Regions from separate parts of the Streptomyces sp. GD-15H genome, predicted to be linked through region 1. Evidence: predicted binding sites of a transcription regulator. Region 1 holds the regulator's gene; the other holds the start of a gene.
The links. The regulator HrcA, encoded in region 1, represses chaperone genes, less so after heat shock. The targets are predictions, from matches to a motif close to TTNGCACTCNGNNNNNCNGAGTGCNAA.
Positions count from the first base shown of each region.

Region 1 (4,470 bases):
CACCCCCGGCCGCCCGGAGGCCTGCGTCGCCGAGGCCCGCGCGGCGGGTTTCGCACACGTCAACCTCGACCTGATCTACGGCACCCCCGGCGAGTCCGACGACGACTGGCGGGCCTCGCTGGACGCGGCCCTCGGCGCCGGACCCGACCACGTCTCCGCGTACGCGCTCATCGTCGAGGAGGGCACCCAGCTGGCACGGCGCATCCGGCGCGGTGAGGTCGCCATGACGGACGACGACGCCCACGCCGACCGGTACCTGATCGCCGAGGAGACCCTGTCGGCGGCCGGATTCGACTGGTACGAGGTGTCGAACTGGGCCACCTCCGACGCGGGGCGCTGCCTGCACAACGAGCTGTACTGGCGCGGCGCGGACTGGTGGGGCGCGGGTCCCGGGGCGCACTCGCACGTGGGCGGGGTGCGCTGGTGGAACGTGAAGCATCCCGGCGCGTATGCGACCGCCCTGACCGAGGGCCGCTCACCGGGCGCCGGGCGCGAGATCCTTTCCGAGGAGGACCGCCGGGTGGAGCGCGTTCTGCTGGAACTGCGCCTCAGGGAGGGCGTTCCGCTCGCCCTTCTCCGTGCGGAGGGTCTGGCGGCCGCCCGCCGTGCCCTGGCGGACGGCCTGCTGCGGCAGGGGCCGTACGACGAGGGCCGCGCGGCCCTCACCCTGCGCGGGCGGCTGCTGGCGGACGCGGTGGTCCGGGACCTGGTCGACTGATCGGGTGCCCGGGGAGTGGTTCTTCGCCCCCGCCGCCCCTACCCATTCCCCTCCGCAGGGGGCTGCGCCCCAGGCCCCCGCTGTCGGCCCGAAGGGCCTCGTCCTCAAACGCCGGAGGGGCTGGAATCAGCCCCTCCGGGGGCACCTCCCTGCTCGAAGAGCTCGGGGGAGTTCGAGGAACCGGGGCCCGGGACGAAAACCCATGGGGTCAGGACGGCGCCGTCACGAAGTCGATAAGTTCCTCCACCCTGCCCAGGAGCGCCGGCTCCAGGTCCTTGTACGAGCGCACCGAGCCGAGGATTCGCTGCCAGGCCTCCCCCGTGTGCGCCACACGCCAGCCCAGCGCCCGGCACACCCCCGTCTTCCAGTCGTGGCCGCGCGGCACCCGCGGCCACGACTCGATGCCCAGGGACGACGGCTTCACCGCCTCCCAGATGTCGATGTACGGGTGGCCCACCACCAGGGCGTGCTCGCTGGTGACCGACTCCGCGATGCGCCACTCCTTCGAGCCCGGCACCAGGTGGTCCACCAGTACGCCCAGCCGCGCGTCCGGGCCCGGCGCGAACGCGTCGACGAGCGACGGCAGGTCGTCGACGCCCTCCAGGTACTCCACGACCACGCCCTCGACGCGCAGGTCGTCGCCCCACACCTTCTCGACCAGTTCGGCGTCGTGGCGGCCCTCGACGTAGATGCGCCCGGCGCGCGCCACGCGCGCGCGTGCACCCGGGACGGCCACCGAACCGGACGCCGTACGGGTCGGCCGGGACGGCCCGGCGGCGGGCCGCACCAGCGTCACCGCGCGGCCCTCCAGCAGGAAGCCGCGCGGTTCCAGCGGGAAGACCCGGTGCTTGCCGAAACGGTCCTCCAGGGTCACCGTGCCCGCCTCGCAGCGGATCACCGCGCCGCAGAATCCGCTGCCGGGCTCCTCCACCACCAGACCGGGCTCGGCCGGCACCTCGGGGACGGGCCGGGGATTCTTCCACGGAGGGGTCAGGTCCGGAGAGTACTGGCGCATCCTGATGACGATAGGAGAAGCCGGCCCCGACCGGCCCACGATCAGTGCGACACGCCGAAACGAGCCGCGAGAGCGTCGCGCTGGGCCCGTACGAACGCCGCGTCCACCACCGCTCCGTGACCGGGCACGTACACCGCGTCCTCGCCGCCCAGGGCCAGCAGCCGGTCCAGGGCGTCCGGCCACCGCGACGGGACGGCGTCGGGGCCCGCCTGCGGATCGCCGGACTCCTCCACCAGGTCGCCGCAGAACACCACCTCCGGGTCGCCGGGCACCAGCACCGCGAGATCGTGCGCCGTGTGCCCGGGACCCACGTTCGCCAGCAGCGCCTGCCTGCCGCCGCCCAGATCGAGCGTCCACTCGCCGGACACCGTGTGCCGGGGACGGACCAGCGCGTCCACGGCCTCCTCCGCCGCCCGCGCGTCCAGGCCCTCGCGTTCCGCGTCCGCGCGCAGCTCCTCGTGCCCCCGCGCCAGCGCCGTGTCCAGGCCCACCGCGCCGAACACCTCCGCGCCCGCGAACACCGCCGCCCCGAGGACATGGTCGAAATGGGGGTGGGTGAGCGCGAGATGCGTCACACGCGCCCCGGTGAGCGCCTGCGCCTCGGTCCGCAACCGAGCGCCCTCGCGCAGGGACGAACCGGCGTCCACGAGCAGCACCGCGTCCGCGCCCACGACGAGCCCCGCCGTGCAGTCCCACACCGGCAACCGGCACCGGCCCACGCCGGCGGCCAGTCGCTCCCACCCCGATCCTTCCCAAGTCACCGTCATACCGCGACGCTAACGGGAACCGCGCCTCCCGGCGCGACGGCGCGGGACCGGCCTTGCCGGGGGTGTACCCACCGGCCGTACACTGGGCGGGGGAGTACTGGCACTCGCGTGCGAAGAGTGCCAAGGCATCCAGGGAACGGACCGGACGGAAGGCTCTTGGAGGTGTGCGCCGTGCTCAGTGAACGCAGGCTCCAGGTGCTGCGCGCCATCGTCCAGGACTACGTCGGCACCGAGGAGCCCGTCGGCTCCAAGGCCCTCACCGAGCGGCACAACCTGGGCGTCTCCCCGGCCACCGTGCGCAACGACATGGCGGCCCTGGAGGATGAGGGGTTCATCGCCCAGCCGCACACCAGCGCCGGGCGCATCCCCACCGACAAGGGCTACCGGCTCTTCGTGGACAAGCTCGCCGGCGTCAAGCCGATGACGGCGCCCGAGCGGCGCGCCATCCAGAACTTCCTCGAGGGCGCCGTCGACCTCGACGACGTCGTGGCCCGTACGGTGCGGCTGCTCGCGCAGCTGACCCGGCAGGTCGCCGTCGTGCAGTACCCGTCGCTGACCCGCTCGACCGTGCGGCACGTGGAGCTGCTCCCGATGGCGCCCGCGCGCGCCATGCTGGTGCTGATCACGGACACCGGGCGGGTCGAGCAGCGCATGATCGACTGCCCGGCGCCGGTCGGCGAGGCGACCCTGGGGGACCTGCGGGCGCGGCTCAACAGCCGTGTCGCGGGCCGCCGTTTCACCGATGTACCGTCTCTCGTCGAGGACCTCCCCGAGGCGTTCGACCCCGAGGAGCGCGGTACGGTCTCGACCGTGCTCTCCACCCTCCTGGAGACACTCGTCGAGGACAACGAGGAGCGGCTGATGATCGGCGGTACCGCCAATCTGACCCGCTTCGGACATGACTTCCCCCTTGTGATCCGGCCCGTACTGGAGGCACTCGAGGAGCAGGTCGTGCTTCTCAAGCTGCTGGGCGAGGCGAAGGATCCGGGCGTGACCGTGCGTATCGGTCATGAGAACGCCCACGAGGGACTCAACTCCACCTCCGTGGTGTCGGTGGGCTACGGTTCGGGCGGCGAGGCTGTTGCCAAGCTCGGCGTGGTCGGTCCGACCCGCATGGATTACCCGGGAACGATGGGAGCGGTACGCGCAGTGGCACGGTACGTCGGACAGATCCTGGCGGAGTCGTAGTGGCCACGGACTACTACGCCGTACTCGGCGTGCGCCGCGACGCGTCGCAGGAGGAGATCAAAAAGGCCTTCCGGCGGCTCGCCCGCGAGCTGCATCCGGACGTCAACCCGGATCCGAAGACCCACGAGCGTTTCAAGGAGATCAACGCCGCCTACGAGGTGTTGTCGGACCCGCAGAAGAAGCAGGTCTACGACCTCGGCGGCGACCCGCTCCAGCAGGCCGGGGCCGGCGGCGCGGGCGGCTTCGGCACGGGCGGCTTCGGGAACTTCTCCGACATCATGGACGCGTTCTTCGGCACGGCGTCGCAGCGCGGTCCGCGCTCGCGCACCCGCCGCGGCCAGGACGCGATGATCCGGATCGAGGTCGAGCTGGACGAGGCCGCGTTCGGCACGACCAAGGACATCCAGGTCGACACGGCGATCGTGTGCACCACGTGCAGCGGTGAGGGCGCCGCGCCGGGGACCACCGCGCAGACCTGTGACATGTGCCGCGGCCGCGGTGAGGTCTCGCAGGTCACCCGGTCCTTCCTGGGCCAGGTCATGACCTCGCGCCCCTGCCCGCAGTGCCAGGGCTTCGGCACCGTCGTCCCGAACCCGTGCCCGGAGTGCGCGGGCGACGGACGCATCCGCTCCCGCCGCACCCTGACCGTGAAGATCCCGGCCGGTGTCGACAACGGCACCCGGATCCAGCTGGCCGGCGAGGGCGAGGTCGGCCCCGGCGGCGGTCCCGCCGGCGACCTGTACGTCGAGATCCACGAGCTGCCGCACAGCACCTTCCAGCGG
Region 1 covers NZ_CP149447.1:5,836,926-5,841,395, forward strand. The annotation lists gene hemW (radical SAM family heme chaperone HemW) at 1-718, shown strand, start outside; gene WJ438_RS27495 (DUF3097 domain-containing protein) at 927-1,733, opposite strand; gene WJ438_RS27500 (MBL fold metallo-hydrolase) at 1,775-2,500, opposite strand; gene hrcA (heat-inducible transcriptional repressor HrcA) at 2,672-3,688, shown strand; gene dnaJ (molecular chaperone DnaJ) at 3,688-4,470, shown strand, end outside.

Region 2 (4,470 bases), 2.2 Mb from region 1:
ACGGCTGACCGCACGGGAAAAGCGGGAAGGCCCCCGCTCCGGGACCGGATCTTGCGTCCGGGGCCGGAACGAGGGCCTTCTGCGAGCGGGTCGCTCAGTTCGCTCAGTGGGCGTGGCCGTGGCCGTGGCCACCGGCGGCCGGCTCCTCTTCTTCCTTCTTCTCGACGACCAGGGTCTCGGTCGTGAGCAGCAGGGAGGCGATGGAGGCGGCGTTCTCCAGGGCGGAGCGGGTGACCTTGACCGGGTCGATGACGCCGGCCTTGATCAGGTCGCCGTACTCGTCGGTGGCGGCGTTGTAGCCGCTGCCCTTCTCGAGCTCGGCGACCTTGGAGACGATGACGTAGCCCTCGAGGCCGGCGTTCTCGGCGATCCAGCGCAGCGGCTCGACGGCGGCGCGGCGGACGACCGCGACACCAGTGGCCTCGTCGCCGGTCTTGTCGAGGTTGCCCTCGAGGACCTTGACGGCGTGGACGAGCGCGGAGCCACCACCGGAGACGATGCCCTCCTCGACCGCGGCGCGGGTCGCGGAGATGGCGTCCTCCAGACGGTGCTTCTTCTCCTTCAGCTCCACCTCGGTGGCGGCGCCGACCTTGATGACGCACACGCCGCCGGCCAGCTTCGCGAGGCGCTCCTGGAGCTTCTCGCGGTCCCAGTCGGAGTCGGTGGTCTCGATCTCGGCCTTGATCTGGCCGACGCGACCGGTCACGTCCTCCTTCTTGCCGCCGCCGTCGACGATCGTGGTGTCGTCCTTGGTGACGGTGACGCGGCGGGCGGAGCCCAGCACGTCCAGGCCGACCTGGTCGAGCTTGAGGCCGACCTCCTCGGAGACGACCGTGGCGCCGGTGAGGACGGCCATGTCCTGCAGCATCGCCTTGCGGCGGTCACCGAAGCCGGGGGCCTTGACCGCGACGGCGTTGAACGTGCCGCGGATCTTGTTCACGACCAGGGTCGACAGGGCCTCGCCCTCGACGTCCTCGGCGATGATCAGCAGCGGCTTGGAGGCGTTGGCCTGGATGACCTTCTCCAGCAGCGGCAGCAGGTCGGCGATGGAGCCGATCTTGCCCTGCGTGATGAGGATGTACGGGTCGTCCAGTACGGCTTCCATGCGCTCCTGGTCCGTCACGAAGTACGGCGACAGGTAGCCCTTGTCGAAGGCCATGCCCTCGGTGAAGTCCAGCTCCAGACCGAAGGTGTTGGACTCCTCGACGGTGATGACCCCGTCCTTGCCGACCTTGTCCATCGCCTCGGCGATGAGCTCGCCGACCTGCTGGTCCTGGGCGGACAGCCCGGCGACGGCGGCGATGTCGGACTTCTCCTCGATCGGGCGCGCCGAGGCGAGGAGGTCCTCGGCGACCGCGGCGACCGCGGCGTCGATGCCCTTCTTCAGGGCGGCCGGGGAGGCACCGGCGGCGACGTTGCGCAGGCCCTCGCGGACCAGGGCCTGGGCCAGCACGGTCGCGGTGGTCGTACCGTCACCCGCGATGTCGTTGGTCTTGGTCGCCACCTCCTTGACCAGCTGGGCACCGAGGTTCTCGTACGGGTCCTCGACCTCGACCTCGCGGGCGATCGTGACACCGTCGTTGGTGATGGTGGGGGCGCCGAACTTCTTGTCGATGACGACGTTGCGGCCCTTGGGGCCGATCGTCACCTTCACCGTGTCGGCAAGCTTGTTGACGCCGCGCTCAAGGGCGCGACGGGCGTCCTCGTCGAACTTCAGGATCTTCGCCATGGCAGCGGGAGCCCTCTCGGAAATCAGGGGTGAAAAAACACTGCGCCCCGGGCCCCCGGCTCAGTAAGCGTGTCGGGACCAGGGGCGCAGTTCGGAGCAAATCTGCTACGAGGTGACTTACTTCTCGATGATCGCGAGAACGTCGCGGGCCGAGAGGACGAGGTACTCCTCGCCGTTGTACTTCACCTCGGTGCCGCCGTACTTGCTGTAAAGCACGACGTCGCCGACCTTCACGTCGAGTTCGACGCGCTTGCCGTCCTCGATGCGGCCCGGACCGATGGCCAGGACGACGCCCTCCTGGGGCTTCTCCTTGGCAGTGTCCGGAATGACCAGGCCCGAAGCCGTGGTCTGCTCGGCGTCGAGCGGCTGGACCACGATGCGGTCCTCGAGCGGCTTGATGGCAACCTTGGAGCTGGCGGTCGTCACGATCCGACCTCCCCCTTCGGAGATCTCGGGGTTAACTGTCTGAGGTGGCGACCAGGTCGATCCGTCGTCGCGGGTGCCGGACCTGCCCGTCGCGTGTGTTGGCACTCTCCAGGGGGGAGTGCCAGACCCGAGACTATGACCGCGATTAGCACTCGGTCAAGCGGAGTGCCAATTCACTGTGTCGCGTCGTCGCCACCGCCGGCCTCCCGGCAGGTGTGAACGCCCGGGAAAGCACGCCCTTCAGTGCGTGATGTAGTCCTCCAGGCGGCCGACCTTCAGCCCCTGCTCGTCGAGGTGCCGCAGCAGGCGTGTCGTCCGTTCCGCCAGGGTCAGGGGCGGGGTCTCGCCGGCGGGGACGGAGATGATGTCGCCGGGGGCCGGGCGGTGGGTGCCGCGGGTGTACGTGAGGGTGCCGTCGCCCTTCAGGGTGGCCCGCCAGAGCACGACCGCCGCGATGCCGCAGTCGGCGGCGGCCCGGAGGGTCGTGGCGTCGTACGTGCCGTAGGGCGGGCGGAAGAGGTGGGGGCGGATGCCGAAGCGGGACCGGAGCTTGCGCTGCTGGCCGCAGATCTCGGCGCGCTGACCGGCGTAGGGCAGGCCGCGCAGGGCGGGGTGGTCGAGGGTGTGGTTCTGCAGGCTCGCCCCGACCGCACGCAGGCGGGCGAAGTGGCCGTAGCCCGGCCCCACCACACTGTCCGTGAGGAACATGCTGACGGGAAGGCGGCGTTGCCGTACGAGGTCGAGGAAACGGGGGTCGCGTTCGGCGCCGTCGTCGTAGGTCAGGAAGACGACCCTGTCCCGGGTCGGGACGTGGTCCACGACGGGCGGGAGGGTCGGATCACGGTGGCCGGGTGACCGGCCCGCGCCGTCCCCGGCCCCCGTCTCCGACTCGGTCCCTCGAACCGTCGGGCCCGCGACCGCCCGCCCGGCCGGCGAGCCGCAACCCGCCAGCACCGCCAGGAGAGCCGCCACGGCCGCTCCCCGCCGGATCACAGGTAGTCCTCCAGGCGCCCCACCGCGTACCCCTCGGCCGTGACCTTGTCCAGGAAGCGGCGGATCATGTCGGACATGGTGCCCTTCCACTCGTTCCGGCCCCGGAAGTGGGTGAGGACGATGTCACCGGGGCGCAGGTCCCGGTCCCACTCGCGGTAGTCCCAGCGGTCGACGAAGACCTCCTCGTTCCACAGCGGGGCGTACTCGATGCCGCAGGACTTGGCCGCGCGCAGGGTGTCCTTGTTGTAGTTGCCGAACGGCGGGCGGAACAGGACGGGGCGATGGCCGTACCGCTCCTCGATGACGTCCTGCATGCCGCAGATCTCGCGCTTCTGGCGGGCGTAGGACAGGCCGGGCAGGTACGGGTGGTTCAGGGTGTGGTTGTTCAGGCCGACGCCCCGGTTCCGCATCCTCTCGAAGTAGCCGTAGTCCTCCTTGATGACGTAGTCGCTGAGGAACGCGGTGTACGGGATCTTCAGCTCGCTCATCATGCGCAGGAACGCCGGGTCCTTCTCGGCACCGTCGTCGATGGTGAGGAAGACGACCTTCTCGTCCGTGGGGACGGTGGTGAAGACCGGGGGAAGGCCCAGTTCCCGGTGGCCGTCGACCTCGAAGCCCTTACGGGTGGTGATCCTGGGTTTCTCCTCCGGCGCGGGCGGGGCGGTGAGGGGCACCTGCTTGAGCCCCCAGCGCTTGGCCACGGCCACCCGCGCGGCGTGCGCGGCGCGCAGTTTGGTGGCGTAGGAGTCGAGCGCGCGGGCCGGGGGCGCGTGGAGGGGCTGCTGTCCGCCCTCAGCCGGGTCCGGGGCGGAGGAGTCCTTTCCGCAGCCCGCGGCAAGAGGGGCGAGGGTCGCGAGGGAGAGCACGGCGACACCGGCCCGCACACCACGCCGCGACCGCCTTTTGTCGTTTTGTCCTACTACTCGCATGGAGCCGGATCCTCGCAGTCCACCGCCCCGGACCCGGCCCGACACCGCGGCCGGCGGCACACCGTCCACCGACTGGCCCACAGTGGGCCCGCGCCTGCCGCACAATGGGCCGGTGAAAGACCGCACCCCGCTCTCCGCCTCGCCGCTCGCCCCGCTCCTCACCCCCGAGGGCCGTGCCCTCCTCGACGAGGTGCGCGACACCGACCCGGCGCGGGAGCTGGCCGTCGCCACCCGGCTGCGCCGTGAACATCCGGCGGAACTGGTCTCGGCCGCGCTCGGCCAGGCACGCCTGCGGCAGCGGGCGGTGGCGAAGTTCGGGGCCGAGGACGCCGCGCGCATGTTCTTCACGCCGAACGGGGTCGAGCAGTCGACCCGGACGAGCGTGGCGGCGTA
Region 2 covers NZ_CP149447.1:3,609,247-3,613,716, forward strand. The annotation lists gene groL (chaperonin GroEL) at 104-1,729, opposite strand; gene groES (co-chaperone GroES) at 1,847-2,155, opposite strand; gene WJ438_RS16730 (polysaccharide deacetylase family protein) at 2,396-3,148, opposite strand; gene WJ438_RS16735 (polysaccharide deacetylase family protein) at 3,145-4,077, opposite strand; gene WJ438_RS16740 (THUMP-like domain-containing protein) at 4,190-4,470, shown strand, end outside.
Region 2: groES (co-chaperone GroES) is a predicted target of HrcA. The motif match lies at 2,301-2,327, and genes of this name have one in related genera.